Linked DNA regions of Filimonas lacunae. The protein of the gene in region 1 binds, or shares a complex with, the protein of each later gene. Links are inferred from orthologs where the notes say so. Each region holds a gene or a part of one and is shown on either strand. Other genes may lie near its edges.

Region 1 (8,125 bases):
CGCTATATCGTTCCTAAAAACATGGCTCCGCAAGATCAGGGTATCAATATCATTCCACTCTACCCCAACTGTGCATCCAATACCGTGCACGTTAAATTCAAAGGCCATACCGAAGTAAATGGGCAGGCTGGCTGGCGATGGGGTTTTGTAGAAGTATTAGCCAATGGCACTACCAGTGTATATGGCGCCACCCAAAGCTCCAGCGATAGTGAAGCCACCTATACACTCACCGCATCCACCTCTAAATTATACCTGGTGGTAATGGGCGCCCCCACCGCTAAACATGATTATGTATGGGAACCAGGCTGGCCCAGGCAATACAGATATCCTTACGAACTGCGCATTGAAAATGCATTACCCGAAGGATACCAAAGCACCTTCCGCGCCGACGTAAAAGCCTTGTACGCAGGTCATACACATACCAATGGCGGCGGCTGGGTAGCCAATAGCGCAACTGTAGCATCTACGGTATATGTAGGCCCCAAAGCCATAGTAGTAGGTTCTTCCAACCTCTCCGGCACTGTTCGTGTAGAAGGCACTGCGCGCCTGGAAAGCGTAACCGCATCCAGCACCGTAGTGTTCAGTGGCGATTGTAATGTGTATGGCGGCACCTACTCCGGTTCGGCCCAGATAACAGATGGCGCCGTACTTACCAACTGCACCATATCGGGCAATACCATCTGCCGCGATAACGCCTGGGCATGGGGCACTACATATGGTGGCACCGGCGTGGTACTGGGTGGTGATGTGGAAATAGGCAATTGCTCAACAGCAGGCTATTACCTGCAAACACCGCACACCAATAACGGTCGTGCAGAATGTGATGGCAAAGGCGCATCCGATGCCTCCAACACAGATATCAATACCACTTACAGCAATTTTACCGATGCCCAGATGAGCTGGACAGCTATAGGCTGTAGCACAGGCGGCACTACCACCAGCAACATAGCGCCACTAGCCAATGCAACCACCTCTTATGTGTCGTCGTGGGAAACCTTAAGCGCTGTAAACGATGGCTATACACCTGCCAATTCTAATGATAAAACGCATGGCGCATACGGTAACTGGAACAATCCCAATTCTACACAATGGGTACAATACGACTGGACACAACCTTACCAGATCTCTTCTACAGAAGTATATTGGTTTGATGATGCCGGCGGCGTATTAACACCCACTACTGCCAGCATTCAGTACTGGAACAGTACCACCGCTGCCTGGGTTACACTAGGCAGTGTGCCACGCGTAAAAGATGCCAACAACGTACTTACCATCACACCGGTGCAAACCAGCCGCCTGCGGGTAAGTATGCTCAACACCACACAATCTACCGGCATACTCGAATGGCGTGTATTAGGCATCCCTGTAACATCACTATCCGCAGCCACTACAATGGCAACACCAGTAGTTACAGATAACAACACTGTCAAAGCCACACAGGCCATAGCCATCTATCCCAACCCGGCACGTGCTACCTGCACCATTCAGCTCAATGGCTTTACCGAAAAAGAAAACGTAACCCTGGCCATATATGATATGCAGGGCAAGGAAGTATTCAGGAACATATTAGGCGCCAGGCGCCAGTATACCCTGGTTGCCAACCGGCTGGCTGGCAATAGCAGCATGTATATAGTAAAAGCAATAGGCCGCAGCAAAGCAGTAAGTCAAAAACTGGTATTGGTGCAATAGCCGCACATTTCTATAATGCAAAAAAGCCTTACTACATCAGTAAGGCTTTTTTATATTATTTCATTCTTTTAATCACTCTTAACTTATGCGTTCTCACTCCCGTATCCGAATTCACAATCCCCTGGTTATCGATCTTATCAATACGCACACGGCCCGAAGCATGGATGATCTCTGCATTGTTCAGCATAATACCCACATGCGTAATGCGCCCCTCTTCATTATCAAAATAAGCCAGATTGCCACACTGTGCTTCCTGTAAAAAGTCCACTACTTCGCCCTGTGTAGCCTGTTGCGAAGCATCACGCAGCAACCGCACGCCCATCATCTTCATCACCTGCTGGGTAAAACCACTGCAATCAATACCAAACGAACTTCTGCCGCCCCATAAATAAGGCACGTTCAGGTAAGGCAAAGCCAGTTGCTTTACCGCCTGTTCTGAAAAAGCCTGCACCGGCAAAAAGCCGGGCACATAAGTAATCGTATAATGATCCCATTGATAAACCGTTTCTGTAGCATACACAGGAGTAGCGATGGAAAAAGGCACTGCGGTATTATTGATAACAGCTGCATACTCCCTGCTGCTATAACCAGCCACCGGCAACAAAGTAGCCGCTTCGGTTACCCCGGTAAGCTGACTGGCCTGGCACCAGCCTTCATAGTTGTCATATAAGGTAACCAGCTTCACAAAATCTTTGGTAGTTTCTACCACACGGGCAAACTCGCCAAACAACAACTGGCTCACCATTTCACTTCTATGACTTGCCTCTGCGCGTAAGGGGGCGGCCGCAACAATACAGGCTACAAAGCTCATTTGCCAAAATTTTACCGGGAAGTTATGGAATAATAAAGCAGCCGCATCTTATATAAGTAAAATGTTTGCCATATGGCAGCTATATTTGCCGTTGAGCCAGGCAGGGGCCCGCTTTCGATCACTTACCCTACCCGGTTCAGTACAGACGAACCCAACCACCAGATGAACAGAGAGAACACAGACCATATCAGTGATCAGGAACTACTAGAGCGTTTCTACTCCACCAGAAATAACCAATGGCTGGGTATTTTGTTACAACGGTATACCATGCTGCTGCTGGGTGTGTGCATGAAGTATCTGAAAAACGAAGAAGAAGCCCGCGACAGTGTACAGCAGATATTTTTAAAAGCTATTACCGAACTGCAGAAATACCAGGTAACCTATATTAAAAGCTGGTTGTATATGATTGCCAAAAACCACTGCTTAATGAAGCTGCGGGATAAAACAGGCAAGGCAACCAAAGAGATAACGGAAACCATGCCCCTGAGCGCTCCTGAAAATGCGCTTACCGAGCTGGCCGAAAAAGAGGAAGTACTGAACCTGGTAGAAGCATCCATGAACGAACTCAACGAAGAACAAAAAACCTGTGTAACTTTATTTTATCTGCAAAAGAACTCCTATAACGAGGTAAGCGAAAAAACAGGGTTTAGCCTGTTGCAGGTAAAAAGCTTTATACAGAATGGCAAACGCAATCTCAGGTTATTGGTAGAACAGAAATTGAAAAAGAAATCATGAGGAACTTTGAAGATATATTAGCAGATGAGCAGGACGACCTGAACGACGAGGAACTATTGAAGTACCTGGAAGGACAGTTAGATGCTGCCCAACAGCACAACGTTGAAAAGAAGATGGCGGATTCTGCATTCCTCAATGACGCTATGGAAGGCCTTGCCAGCTTCCCCTCAAAAAAACAACTGAAAGCACAGGTAAAGCACTTAAATAAAGGCCTGCAAAATCAGCTGGATACACGCAAGCAAAGAAAAGAGAAAAGGAAAATAAAAGACCTTCCCTGGATTCTGGTGGCGGCAGTCATCATCCTGCTGTTATGTGTATTAGGCTATACCGTTTTACACCTGTATCACCACCATTTTACGCTAAAAGGCCGGTAATGGATTAGTATTCCTTTTTATCGGCTTTGATCATCCATTCCTCAAACACAGAAAAAGCATGATCGCGGCAAAGGCAACTGGTAGCAATTTTTCGCGACTCTACAGGTAAAGGCAGCTCTTCATATATAAAGGCATCATCAAAGCCTGCCGTAGCAGCATCATAACGCGTATTGGCAAAATACAACTTAGCCGGACGGGCCCAGTAAATAGCCCCCAAACACATAGGACAAGGCTCGCACGAAGTATATATCTCACAACCATCCAGCTGAAACACCCCCAGATTTTTACACGCATCCCGTATAGCCACCACTTCGGCATGTGCCGTAGGATCATTAGTAGAGGTTACCTGGTTCCATCCCCGCCCAACAATCGTATCGCCTTTTACAATCACACAACCAAACGGACCACCCTCCCCATTCAACATTCCCTGTCTGCTCAGCGCAATGGCTTCCAGCATAAACTGTTCTTCTCTTGTCATGATATAAAGATAAAAAAAGGGCATCAGGAAAATTTACATTCCTGATGCCCTTTATATTTTAATCACTGGTAGGGTTACCAGCAATACTTCAAGTATTATTTAATACCGAAAGCCTTTTTCACCTGCGGAACAAAGTCCAGTTTTTCCCAGGTAAACAGTTCTACTTTCTTCTTGATAACCTTGCCATCTGGTCCTTTAAACTCTTTCTCCACTACTTCATTCTTACGACCCATGTGACCGTAAGCAGCAGTTTCGCTGTAAATAGGGTTACGCAGTTTCAGGCGTTGCTCGATAAAGTAAGGACGCATATCAAAAATGCCTTCTACTAATTTCGCAATCTGACCATCGGTTTTCTTCACTTTGGCAGTACCGTAAGTATTTACATAAATACTGGTGGGTTTAGCTACACCAATAGCGTAAGAAACCTGTACCAGCACCTCATCACAAACACCGGCAGCTACCAGGTTTTTAGCAATGTGGCGGGTAGCGTATGCGGCAGAACGGTCAACCTTGCTCGGGTCTTTACCGCTGAAAGCACCACCACCGTGTGCACCTTTACCACCGTAAGTATCCACAATAATTTTACGACCAGTTAAACCAGTGTCGCCGTGTGGGCCACCAATTACAAACTTGCCGGTAGGGTTAATATGGAATTTGATTTTGTCGTTAAACAGGTGAGCGTATTTCTTATAACGCGCTTTCACACGTGGAATAAGAATACCGATGATGTCTTTTTTAATTTTAGCCAGCATTTTTGCATCTTCTGCAAAATCATCGTGTTGGGTAGAAATTACAATAGCATCAATGCGGATAGGCTTGTTATTATCATCATACTCCAGCGTTACCTGGCTTTTAGCATCAGGACGCAGGTATTTGATTTCTTTATTCTCTCTGCGTAATGCAGCCAGTTCTAATAATAATTTGTGAGCCAGGTCTAATGCCAGTGGCATGTAGTCAGCTGTTTCGTTGGTAGCATAACCAAACATCATACCCTGGTCGCCAGCACCCTGCTCTTCTTTCTTCTTCTTATCTACACCCTGGTTAATATCGCCAGACTGTTCGTGAATAGCAGAAAGAATACCACAGCTGTTAGCCTCAAACATATATTCGCTTTTGGTATAACCTATTTTGCGAATTACACCACGGGCAATATCCTGTACATCCAGGTAAGCTTTAGACTTCACTTCACCTGCCAGTACAACCTGTCCGGTAGTTACTAATGTTTCACACGCTACTTTACTGGTAGGATCAAAAGCCATGAAGTTATCAATCAGGGCGTCTGATATCTGATCGGCAATTTTATCCGGATGTCCTTCAGACACACTTTCGGATGTAAAAAGATAAGGCATCTTCTTTGAATTTAATGGTCGGCAAATATAGTAGGTAAATTACTTACCCGCAAGATCATTGTATAATTCCTGGTACTCAGCAAAATCGCTGTCCCAGCCTTTAAAAGGTATGATTTTCTTGCCCTTTACTTTGCTGAATTCGTCCAGCAGAGATTGCTCTACATTGTCCGAACCAAAAGTAACAGCATCAGCATGTAAAGCACCACCTCTGAATAATGCGGTATTGTTAGCTTCCTTATAAGCTTCCAGGTCTTTGTCCTTTATGTTGGCATGGATGTTTGCTTTTTCAGCAAAATCTTCACCCAGCGAATCGGTGAACGTGTTAGACCCGATAGTATAAATCACCTTGCTTTGCGAAAAAACAGGTTCTTTTTTATAAGCAGTTTTCAAATACATAGGAATCAGACCTGTCATCCAGCCACTGCAATGGATCACGTCCGGAGGCCAGCCAAATTTTTTCACTGTTTCTAACGCACCCTTGCAAAAGAAAATGGTACGTAAACCATTGTCTTCAAACCACTCTTCGTTGTCTTCTGTAAAAATTTGCTTGCGCTTGAAAAAATCCTCATTGTCCAGGAAATAAACCTGTAAACGGGCATTGGGTAATGAGGCAACTTTGATCTGTAAGGGATAATCATCATTGTCTACCGACACGTTGATACCCGAAAGACGAACTACTTCATGTAAACGATGCCTTCTCTCGTTAATTACTCCAAAACGAGGCATAATACATCTTACTTCTAACCCGCTGTCGTTGCTTTTTATAGCCAGTTTGTTCACTATTTCAGCAAATTCAGTCAGCTCCAGGTAAGGAGACATTTCCGTGGCTATGAATAAAATTCTTTTCTTTGTTGACATTCTTAGGCAGAATTTAGGCTTAAACCCTTTAAAAATTAGGGGGCAAAGGTACTAAAAACAGTGGAAATAGCAGTCAAATGATCCTTTTTAAACAAATTAGCCAGTTGCAGCAAGCACTTGCAGCGGCCAGAAACGAGAACAAAAGCATTGGTTTTGTGCCTACTATGGGCGCTTTACACCAGGGACACCTCTCATTAATAGCACAAAGCAAACGGGAAAACGATATTACAGTTTGTAGCATATTTGTGAATCCCACCCAGTTCAACGATCCAAAAGATTTTGAAAAGTACCCCATTACCACTGCACAGGACATTCAACTGTCCGAACAGGCAGGGCTGGATATACTATTCATGCCCACCGTGGATGAAATGTATCCCAACGGGCAGCAGTTAGCCACCCCTTACCCCCTGGGCCGGATAGAAACCCTGCTGGAAGGCGCTTTTCGTCCCGGACATTTTCAGGGAGTTTGTCAGGTAGTGCACCATTTGTTGAACATTGTACAGCCTGATGCCATTGTTATGGGTCAGAAAGATTACCAGCAGTGCATGGTAATTAGTAAGCTGCTGGAAATAACCGGCCTGCCTACCCAACTAAAACTTGGTGCTACCCTGCGCGAAACCGATGGATTGGCCATGAGCAGCCGTAATGTGCGCCTTTCGCCCGAAGCCAGGCAAAAAGCCACCGCCATCTACAAAAGTTTAACAGAAATCAGCCAACACATAACAAAAAAAGATATTATCACTTTAGAAGAAGAAGCCACCAGCTTTTTGCTGAAAAATGGCTTTGACAAGGTAGATTATATCAGTATTGCAGATGCTGTTACCCTGGAACCTGTTACAAAACCAGTAAAAGATCAGCAACTGGTGGTGCTGGTGGCAGCATTTATTGACAACGTGCGCCTGATTGATAATTTGTTATTTAGTTTTTCGTCATAACTTTGCGCCCGCGATGCAAATAGAAGTATTAAAATCCAAAGTGCACAGGGCTGTTCTTACAGAGGCCAATTTGAATTATGTAGGTAGTTTAACATTAGATGAAGAACTGATGGAAGCCGCCAATATGATTGAGAATGAAAAGATTCAGGTGGTGAACGTCAACAATGGCGAACGCATTGAAACCTATCTTATCAAAGGTAAAAGAGGCAGTGGAACCTGTTGTTTAAACGGCCCGGCAGCACGTAAAGGCGCAGTCGGTGATATCATCATCATCATCTCTTACGCCACTATGGACTTTGAAGCCGCCAAAACCTGGAAACCCGCAATTGTGTTTCCAAAAGACGGAAACAAACTATAGTAAAATATTCAGATTTTATATAAACTATCTTAGGTAAATTGCTGTAAACACCACGCTTACAGTAATGAAACGGATAACCCTTTATATAATTAAATACTTAGTAGGCTTTGGTATTGCCCTGTTTTTTGTCTGGTGGTCGGTACATTCACTCACCGCTGCCGACACAGCCGATATCAAAGCCGCTTTATTAAAAGCCCGTTTCTGGCTGCTTTTACCTGTTTTTGCCGTTCTTATCGCCAGCCACTGGTTTCGCGCCCGACGCTGGAAACAACTTATACAACCATTAGGCTACACACCCACTACCGCACAATTGCTTTGCGGCCTGCTTATCGGCTATATTGCCAACCAGTTAATTCCGCGGGCAGGTGAAATTATTCGCTGCACCTCCGTGGCAAAAGCCGCACAAATACCCACAGAAAAACTCATTGGCACCCTGGTAGCCGAACGCGCCTTCGACATCCTGTGCCTGGCCATTATAACCACCGCTACCGTGCTGTTGGAATATCAGCACATGGAAACTTATTTCATCGAATTATAC
Region 2 (7,988 bases), 3.0 Mb from region 1 along the record:
AGGTATTCAGATAACGCTTTTTCTGCAGTCATTACACCTTCACCGATTTCGGCAATGTTGTACATTTCAAAGAACTGCAGGTTGGCAGTAGATTGCAGGTAGTGACGTACACGCTCTGCATCGTTAATGCCGGCCAGTTCAATGGTAATGATACCTTTGTTGGGATCGGGGTTAATGGTAGGAGAAGCTACACCAAAACGGTCAATCCTGGTGCGTAAAATACGATAAGTGTTATTGAATGCAGTAATGGCTTCTGTACGCAGGTAGCTGATTACAGTGGCATCTGTTGCATCGTATTTAATCTTATTGTTGCTACGTGCTGAAAAGAAAGGAGCCAGCTTAACGCCTGGAGCCGCTTTCTGAAATTCTTGACTAAACAGGGTGATTAAATCCTGTCCACTGTTTGCTTTTGTAGCTACGGCAGCACTTAACGCCTTGTTAAATGCAGGATCTTTGGTGTTATTAGCCAGTGAGTGGATTAATCCATCCAGTCCCACTTCCATAGTAACACTCATACCTCCCTGCAAATCAAGACCCATCATCAGTTCCTTGTCTTTAGCACCACGATAGGTGGTAAGGCTAAAAGGACCAATCTTGGTGTCTTTTGTGCTGTCGAGTAAACGCTGCAGATAGTTTTTTTCCAACTCTTTTAATGAATCGGCATAAGCAGTGCGCATGGCAGAGTCAGAAGGATATTTCGCTTCTGGCTTCGGATAGGCTTTGTTCAGCCACTTTTCCGCTTTTTCTTCCATGCTGCTTTCATGGCTTCTTACAATCCATGTAAAAGACAGTTGGTAAAGACAAATCAAAATCAGCGCAATCGTAAAGAAACGCACCAAACCTTTCAGTTGCATACTTATAAGGGTTTTCTTCTAAATTTTAATGGCGGCAAAGATAGGGGAATTCAATGTTATTGCACATCTGTGAGCTTTATATCAAAATACAGTGCTGAATTTGCCGGTATTCCGGTTAATTCGGCGCAACCATAACCCAGGTAGGATGGAATAATTAATTTGATATGGCCACCCCTTTTTATAAGGGGCAAACCAACTTTCCAGCCTTCTATCAAATTGGAGAGATTCATTTTTACAGCTGTGTTTGTTTGGTCAAACACGGTTCCATTGAGCAGGGTGCCTTTGTAAATTACATATATAACTGACTGATTTGCAGGAGCGGTTCCGGATCCGCTGTCTACAACCTGGTACAGCAGGCCGTTACTTAACTGGGTGTATTCGATGTTGTTAGCGGTGCAAAAAGCTTTCATTTGCGGCAGCTCGGTTTCCGGGGCCATAGACTGACAGGAGTTGTCTTTACTTTTTAAACAGGACCACGCACAAAAGAGAATAGTACAGGTTATAATGCCGATGCTTAGTTTCTTCATGATAGTTTTGGTTGGAAAAAAAAGTTTTTTATAGGGACTGTTCCTGCGGCCTTTGTGCTGCTTTTTCTGCTGCGTGTTTTTTTGCCATCAGCTCGCGATACTGCTGTTCATACATATCCCACTTGTATTTCTTGTAAAAAATGGCAATAAAAACACCGATGGCTGCAACGGCAATAGTAAGTACATTGGGATTCACCTGGCTATTAGCTACCATTGTGGCTCTTTCAAACCAACCAGAGCCTAGCAATGCAAGGATGGCTATGCCAAACCCCAGTCCTACAGGAAGGCCAATATATAGTTGACGCATGGTTTTCCGCTCTTTTTCGCGGTTTTGCTCCCACCATTCGATAAATTTCTCCTCGCGTTTGCTTAGCATGGCGCAAAGATAGCAGATTAATCAGGCTTGCTTTGTGAAGTGTTGAGATTTAAGTACTTTGCTCTCTAAACCTGTTTACCTTGAATAAATACGACAACATTATCCATGACTTTCTACTGCAGCATAAGCAACTGACACTGGGGAAAATGGGCACTTTTACCATTATCACTGAGCCTAAAGAAGGCGAAACATCCGGTGACGTGAAATTTGTAGCAGACAAAAAAGCAGAAACCAGTGGGGTGTTATTGGATTTAATTGCAGAAAAATCGGGGAAAGGGCGTGTGCTGGTAGCTTCTGACCTGGAATCTTACCTGGAGCAGGTTCGCCAGTTTGTAAACATTGGTAAGCCTTATATCATTAATGATGTAGGTGTTGTTTCCCTGAATAAATATGGTGATTATGTTTTCACCCGCAATACAGGAGGGGCTGAGCTTGCTAATAATAACGTACAGGTAGAACAGCATTTTTTACCCGAAAATACTAGCCTGGTAGCCCGTATGGGTAAGCGTAATGGTATTATGGGGATTGGGCTTATTATCTTTTTACTGGTGATTGCCGGTGTAGGGTATGGTGTATATACCATGTTCAATCACAAAAGTAACACGGACACTGGGGTAACTACAGCAGCGGATACGCAAACAGCAGCACCTGTAACACCGCCCCCGGTTATGCCGGATACCACTGCTGTTGCAAAAGATTCAACAGGCACTGCTAACAAACCTGACAGTGTTGCTGTTGCAGCCATTGTTCCAATAGTTTCTAAAGACAGCAGCCGTTATAAATTTATTTTTGAAACCACTACCAGCGGCGACCGTGCACGCACCCGTATTGCACAATTACGTTCGTTTGGTGATCCTGCTTCTTTTGACAGCAGTAAACAGGCAGATGGATCCTTTTCTTACCGGTTGTTTCTACGCAAAAAAATAGCCATAGCAGATTCTGCCAAGGCTAAAGATTCTATTCAGTTGTATTTGAGTAAATCTGTTACTGTAGTACGGGAGTAGTTTAAAATAACCTGCTCCGTCTATGATATTTATTGGAGAAAGGTCCCTCTTTTGATCCGGCAGAAAATATGGCGGTCAGGTACAATGACAGTAGCAGCAAAACTGGAACTCATTGTTGGCTTTAATAAATAAGGCAAAGATATTAAGATAAACAAAAGCCCCTTGCTTGCGCAAGAGGCTTTTGTTTTTATAGGATCGATGCAAACCGGCCGTTGCCAGCTTACTACTAGTAATCCATACCGCCCATACCAGGAGCTGGAGCGTGGCTGTGAGCAGCTTCAGGCTTTGGTTTGTCTGCCACTACACACTCAGTAGTTAACAGCATACCAGCGATAGAAGCAGCGTTTTCCAGCGCTACACGGCTAACTTTGGTAGGATCGATTACACCTGCTTTGAACAGGTATTCGAATGTTTCGGTACGTGCGTTGAAACCATAATCAGCTTCCCCTTCACGAATACCTTGTATAATGATAGAACCTTCTAAACCGCAGTTGGCTACGATTTGACGTAATGGCTCTTCTACAGCGCGACGAACGATGCTGATACCGGTAGTTTCGTCAGCGTTTGCGCCTTTTACTTTATCCAGTGATTCTACAGCACGGATGTAAGCAACACCACCACCAGGAACAATACCTTCTTCAACAGCCGCTCTTGTAGCGTGTAAAGCGTCGTCTACGCGGTCTTTTTTCTCTTTCATTTCTACTTCGGTAGCAGCACCTACGTACAGAACAGCTACACCACCACCTAACTTAGCCAGGCGCTCTTGTAATTTTTCTTTATCGTAGTCAGAAGTAGTGTTTTCAATTTGCGCTTTAATCTGGTTAACGCGTGCAGTGATGTCTGCTTTTTTACCCTTACCACCAACGATGATCGTGTTGTCTTTGTTGATAGTGATAGAAGCAGCCTGACCTAAAGAAGTGATGTCAGCAGCTTCCAGTTTGAAACCAGTTTCTTCGCTGATTACAGTACCGGCAGTCAGCACTGCGATATCCTGTAACATTTCTTTACGACGATCGCCGAAACCAGGAGCTTTAACAGCTGCTACTTTCAGGGTACCACGTAATTTGTTTACTACCAGGGTAGCCAGTGCTTCACCTTCCAGGTCTTCAGAGATGATAACCAGAGGACGGCCGCTTTGAGCTACTTTCTCCAGAATGTGCAGAATGTCTTTCATAGCGCTGATCTTCTTATCGTAGATCAGGATATAAGGGCTTTGCAGGTCTACTTCCATTTTCTCGCTGTTGGTAACGAAATAAGGAGAGATATAGCCACGGTCGAATTGCATACCTTCTACTACGTCAACGGTAGTATCGGTACCTTTTGCTTCTTCAACAGTGATAACGCCTTCTTTACCCACTTTGCCCATTGCTTCGGCAATCAGTTTGCCAATAGTGTTGTCGTTGTTGGCAGAGATAGTAGCTACCTGCTCAATCATTTTGTTGTTGTTACCAACATCTTTTTTCTGAGTAGCCAGGTTTGCTACGATAGCCTGAACAGCTTTATCGATACCGCGTTTCAAATCCATTGGGTTTGCACCGGCGGCTACCATTTTCAGGCCTTCGCTGATAATAGCTTGTGCCAGAACGGTTGCAGTAGTAGTACCATCACCAGCTATATCAGCGGTTTTAGAAGCTACTTCTTTTACCATTTGAGCGCCCATGTTCTCGATAGCGTCTTCCAGTTCAATTTCTTTAGCAACGGTAACACCGTCTTTAGTAACAGCAGGTGCACCAAATTTTTTCTCAATAACCACGTTACGGCCTTTAGGACCTAAGGTTACTTTCACCGCGTTAGCCAGGGTATCAACACCCTTCTTCATTTTATTTCTTGCTTCGATGTCGAAGTAGATTTGTTTTGCCATGATGTATGGGAATTAAAAATTCTAAAGTTTACAATGCATTTTCACTATCAATCGCAGGCTATTAAACGATAGCCAGGATATCGCTTTCACGCATAATCAGGTATTCAAGACCTTCAATGGTGATTTCAGTTCCGGCGTACTTGCCATATAAAACTGTATCGCCCGCTTTAACGGTTACAGGCTCATCTTTTTTACCGGTACCGGCTGCTACTACAGTACCACGTTGTGGTTTTTCTTTAGCGGTGTCGGGAATGATGATACCACCCGCAGTTTTTTCTTCGGCAGGAGCTGGTTTTACGATCACCCTGTCATGAAGAGGGGTAACATTGAGTTTTTTGGTAGCCATAATTATATCTGTTTTTGATTTTTTGTCAATCACATGTCAACGATTTTTGTGCCATAGCCTAAAAGGGTCTTGCAAACAGGTCAAAATTACATTTTTGACCTGTTGTACACCGGTAATTTTGACCAATACTGACAGGTTGAGTGTTTTTTTTTGCTTTCTTACTGCCAAATCTGTCAGAGCGACAGGGTGTTTGACTGATGCTTATTCATACCGTAATGTTCATAAGTGATACACCTACCAGGTTTTCACTGTTGCTGAAAAATTTGTTTGGACGGTTGGATCTATGAGCCCACTTTGTTGGTATTGTTTGGCCACGGATTCGTCAGCTTCATATTTCAATGTATTGGCTGAAATCAGCAGGGCACTGTTTTGTTTATGTAAACAATAAAATTGCAGTTATACCAGGCTTTAGCTTTTTATCACTTTTGTGAGCATTGCCTAAATCTGCTTCATCCACATTAGTCTGTACCTGCATTTTTGTAGTGTTTTTGGCAATAATAATAAACAAGGTAGATGTCTTAAAGCTGGCTGCCACTGACTGTTTACGTTCACACTCCTGCTAAGCACTACACTAGCAACAGCACCAGGAATTTCCGGTTTATCAGCTTCATGGGGATGGTTGTAAATTAAATAACCCTTTGCAAGCCCAATTGTTTTACCGGAAGGGCATAAACTATTATATTTGCAGCCTTTAAAGTTCTTTTTTCATGATTAGCAGAAGAAATATACGGGTGAAAGTAATGCAGGTTATCTATGCATTAGAGGCCATGGACGATGTGAAAGCCAAAAACAACCCGGTACAGGCTTTGTCAAAAAAGCTGGAAGAGTCCCGTGAATTATTTGTTTACCTGCTACATTTTATTACTCAGGTGGCGCAGTACGCCGAAATTGATGCCAAACACAGAGCATCTAAACACATTACCACAAAAGAAGATTTGAACGTAAATACCAAAATTGCCGGTAACGAGCAGTTGTGGAAGATACTGGAAAGTGCTTCTTACAGGAAAGCGATAGAAGTAACTGTGCCTAAAAGCATTGATAGTCAGGATTGGATTAAGAAAATTTATCAGCGCCTGGTAGACACTGACATTTACCAGGAGTACATTAAGGTGGAAAATCGTGACGATAAGCAACAGGAGAAAGAAATTCTGCGCTATATTTTTACAGACCTGATGCTACCAGATGAAGACTTTTTATCGTTTGTAGAAGAGCATTTTACTAACTGGGATGACGATGCGGAGATGATGAACCAGTTAATGCCTGCTTATTTGCAAAAGCCTGCTGCATACGATTTGTATGATATGACAGGCACTGAAAAGTGGCAGTTTGCCCGCGATCTGCTGAACACCACAATGGAGAAAACAGAACATTTATCAGATCTGATTAAACCTAAGCTGAAGAACTGGGATGCGGATCGTATTGCACAGCTGGATATGATTCTGATGCAAATGGGCGTGGCCGAATTCCTGTATTTTGATACTATTCCGCCAAAGGTTACTATTAATGAATACATTGACATTGCCAAAGAATACAGCACCCCGCAAAGCGGTCAGTTTGTAAATGGCATACTGGATGGTATTCATAAAGAACTGGTTGCTACAGAAAAGATGCATAAGACCGACTTTAAGAAATAAGTCTTAAATAGTGTAACTATATGAAAATAATTGTGGCCGGTTGTGCCATTTTGCTGGCAGGTATTATGGGGGCCTGTAATGGAAACAACAAGGTTTCTGTGAAAGAAGAGGTAAGTAAAACCCAGTTGGATACAGCCCATTACACCGATATTGCCTGGAAAGACAGTGTGGTAAATGTGGGGAATCTTACCATGGGCGATACCACGCTGATCACTTTTCATTTTAATAATGTGGGGCAACATCCGCTGGTAATTGCTAAAGTAAGGCCCGGATGTGGTTGTACCACAGCAGGTTATACTAAAGAGCCTGTATTACCGGGTGGCGAAGGGGTAGTAACTGCGGCATTTGATACCAAACGGGCACATGTGGGCACTTTTAGAAAGTATATGATAGTTACTGCCAACACGCATGAAAGACAGCAGTTTGAGCTGATTTTCACCGGAGAAATTAAAGAAAAGTAAAAATTAAGCGTGCTATTGTGCTAAAGCAATAGATTTGCACGAATTTTCTCATTAATACAACTACAAATCATGTATTCAGTACTTTTAGCAGCACCTGCCGGAGGAGCACAAGGACAAAGTCCTATGTTTTCTTTTTTTATGATGGGTGCTATTATCCTGGTGTTCTATTTCTTCATGATTCGCCCTCAGGCTAAAAAAGCAAAAGATCAAAAGAAATATATCGACAACCTGCAAAAGGGTGACAAAGTGGTTACCATTGCCGGTATACACGGTAAAATCAATAAAATTAACGAAGATGGCACTACCCTGGAGCTGGAAGTAAGCCCTGGTAGCTACATCAAAATTGAAAAACAAGCTTTAAGCATGGAGTGGACTGCTGCTTTAAACAAAGCAAACGGTGTAGTTCCTGCTGGGAAGTAGTTTGTAAAACAAATTGACAAAACGGCTGATTCACTAAAATGAATCAGCCGTTTTTATTTAAAAAATACACAAAGGTGCTTAATCTGATTAATTGTAAGAAAGAGGCTTTGTTTTTTTAAACAGTGATTGTAGCTTGCGGCATATTTCAACCCTTATAATATGCTAAATAAACTAACCGTACTCTGCGGATTTGTCCTGGTTTTTTTAAATTATTCCTATGCGCAAACAGATACCACCAGTCGTAATGCCGGTTTACCTAATTACGGAAGAACCATTATCCTGGCAGATAGTGTTGCGCGTGCAAGAATTGGCGATAGTGCTGTAGTTACGCTAAACACGGTGCAAACCATTACTGCTGCAAAAAACTTTGCCCCGGCTATAACAGGCAACGGTGCTGCTGTAACCATTACTCCTTCTTTTACTGCCACTGCCAATTCCAATCAATTGTATGGTTTGGATATAGCAGATCCTACTGTTATTAATACCGGGGGGTATACGAATATCT

The links. Proteins that work in one complex are often made in the same cells at the same time.
Region 2: the proteins of metK (region 1) and groL are in contact, whole or in part, in a cryo-EM structure (PDB 8P4O), measured with the Escherichia coli proteins. The link is inferred for Filimonas lacunae from one-to-one orthologs.

Annotation. Positions count from the first base shown.
Region 1 is NZ_AP017422.1:1,470,540-1,478,664, reverse strand. The notes cover bases 3,310-6,286. They hold metK (methionine adenosyltransferase), read right to left. Parts: upstream 5,437-6,286; coding sequence 4,183-5,436; downstream 3,310-4,182. Other genes in these bases: FLA_RS06000 (glycogen/starch synthase), read right to left, coding at 5,476-6,286; FLA_RS06010 (nucleoside deaminase), read right to left, coding at 3,614-4,087; FLA_RS06015 (hypothetical protein), read left to right, coding at 3,310-3,609. Outside these bases: FLA_RS06030 (DUF6055 domain-containing protein), read left to right, coding at 1-1,689; FLA_RS06025 (C40 family peptidase), read right to left, coding at 1,745-2,500; FLA_RS06020 (RNA polymerase sigma factor), read left to right, coding at 2,573-3,235; more of FLA_RS06015, read left to right, coding at 3,232-3,309; more of FLA_RS06000, read right to left, coding at 6,287-6,294; panC (pantoate--beta-alanine ligase), read left to right, coding at 6,372-7,229; panD (aspartate 1-decarboxylase), read left to right, coding at 7,243-7,587; FLA_RS05985 (lysylphosphatidylglycerol synthase transmembrane domain-containing protein), read left to right, coding at 7,652-8,125. UniProt on the Escherichia coli protein: Catalyzes the formation of S-adenosylmethionine (AdoMet) from methionine and ATP.
Region 2 is NZ_AP017422.1:4,498,023-4,506,010, reverse strand. What follows is about bases 2,306-5,145. They hold groL (chaperonin GroEL), read right to left. Parts: upstream 4,623-5,145; coding sequence 2,988-4,622; downstream 2,306-2,987. Other genes in these bases: FLA_RS17825 (co-chaperone GroES), read right to left, coding at 4,684-4,968; FLA_RS17835 (hypothetical protein), read left to right, coding at 2,306-2,761. Outside these bases: protein translocase subunit SecDF, read right to left, coding at 1-854; FLA_RS17845 (FKBP-type peptidyl-prolyl cis-trans isomerase), read right to left, coding at 911-1,381; FLA_RS17840 (hypothetical protein), read right to left, coding at 1,410-1,757; more of FLA_RS17835, read left to right, coding at 1,838-2,305; transcription antitermination factor NusB, read left to right, coding at 5,676-6,602; FLA_RS17815 (DUF1573 domain-containing protein), read left to right, coding at 6,623-7,063; preprotein translocase subunit YajC, read left to right, coding at 7,133-7,483; FLA_RS17805 (hypothetical protein), read left to right, coding at 7,643-7,988.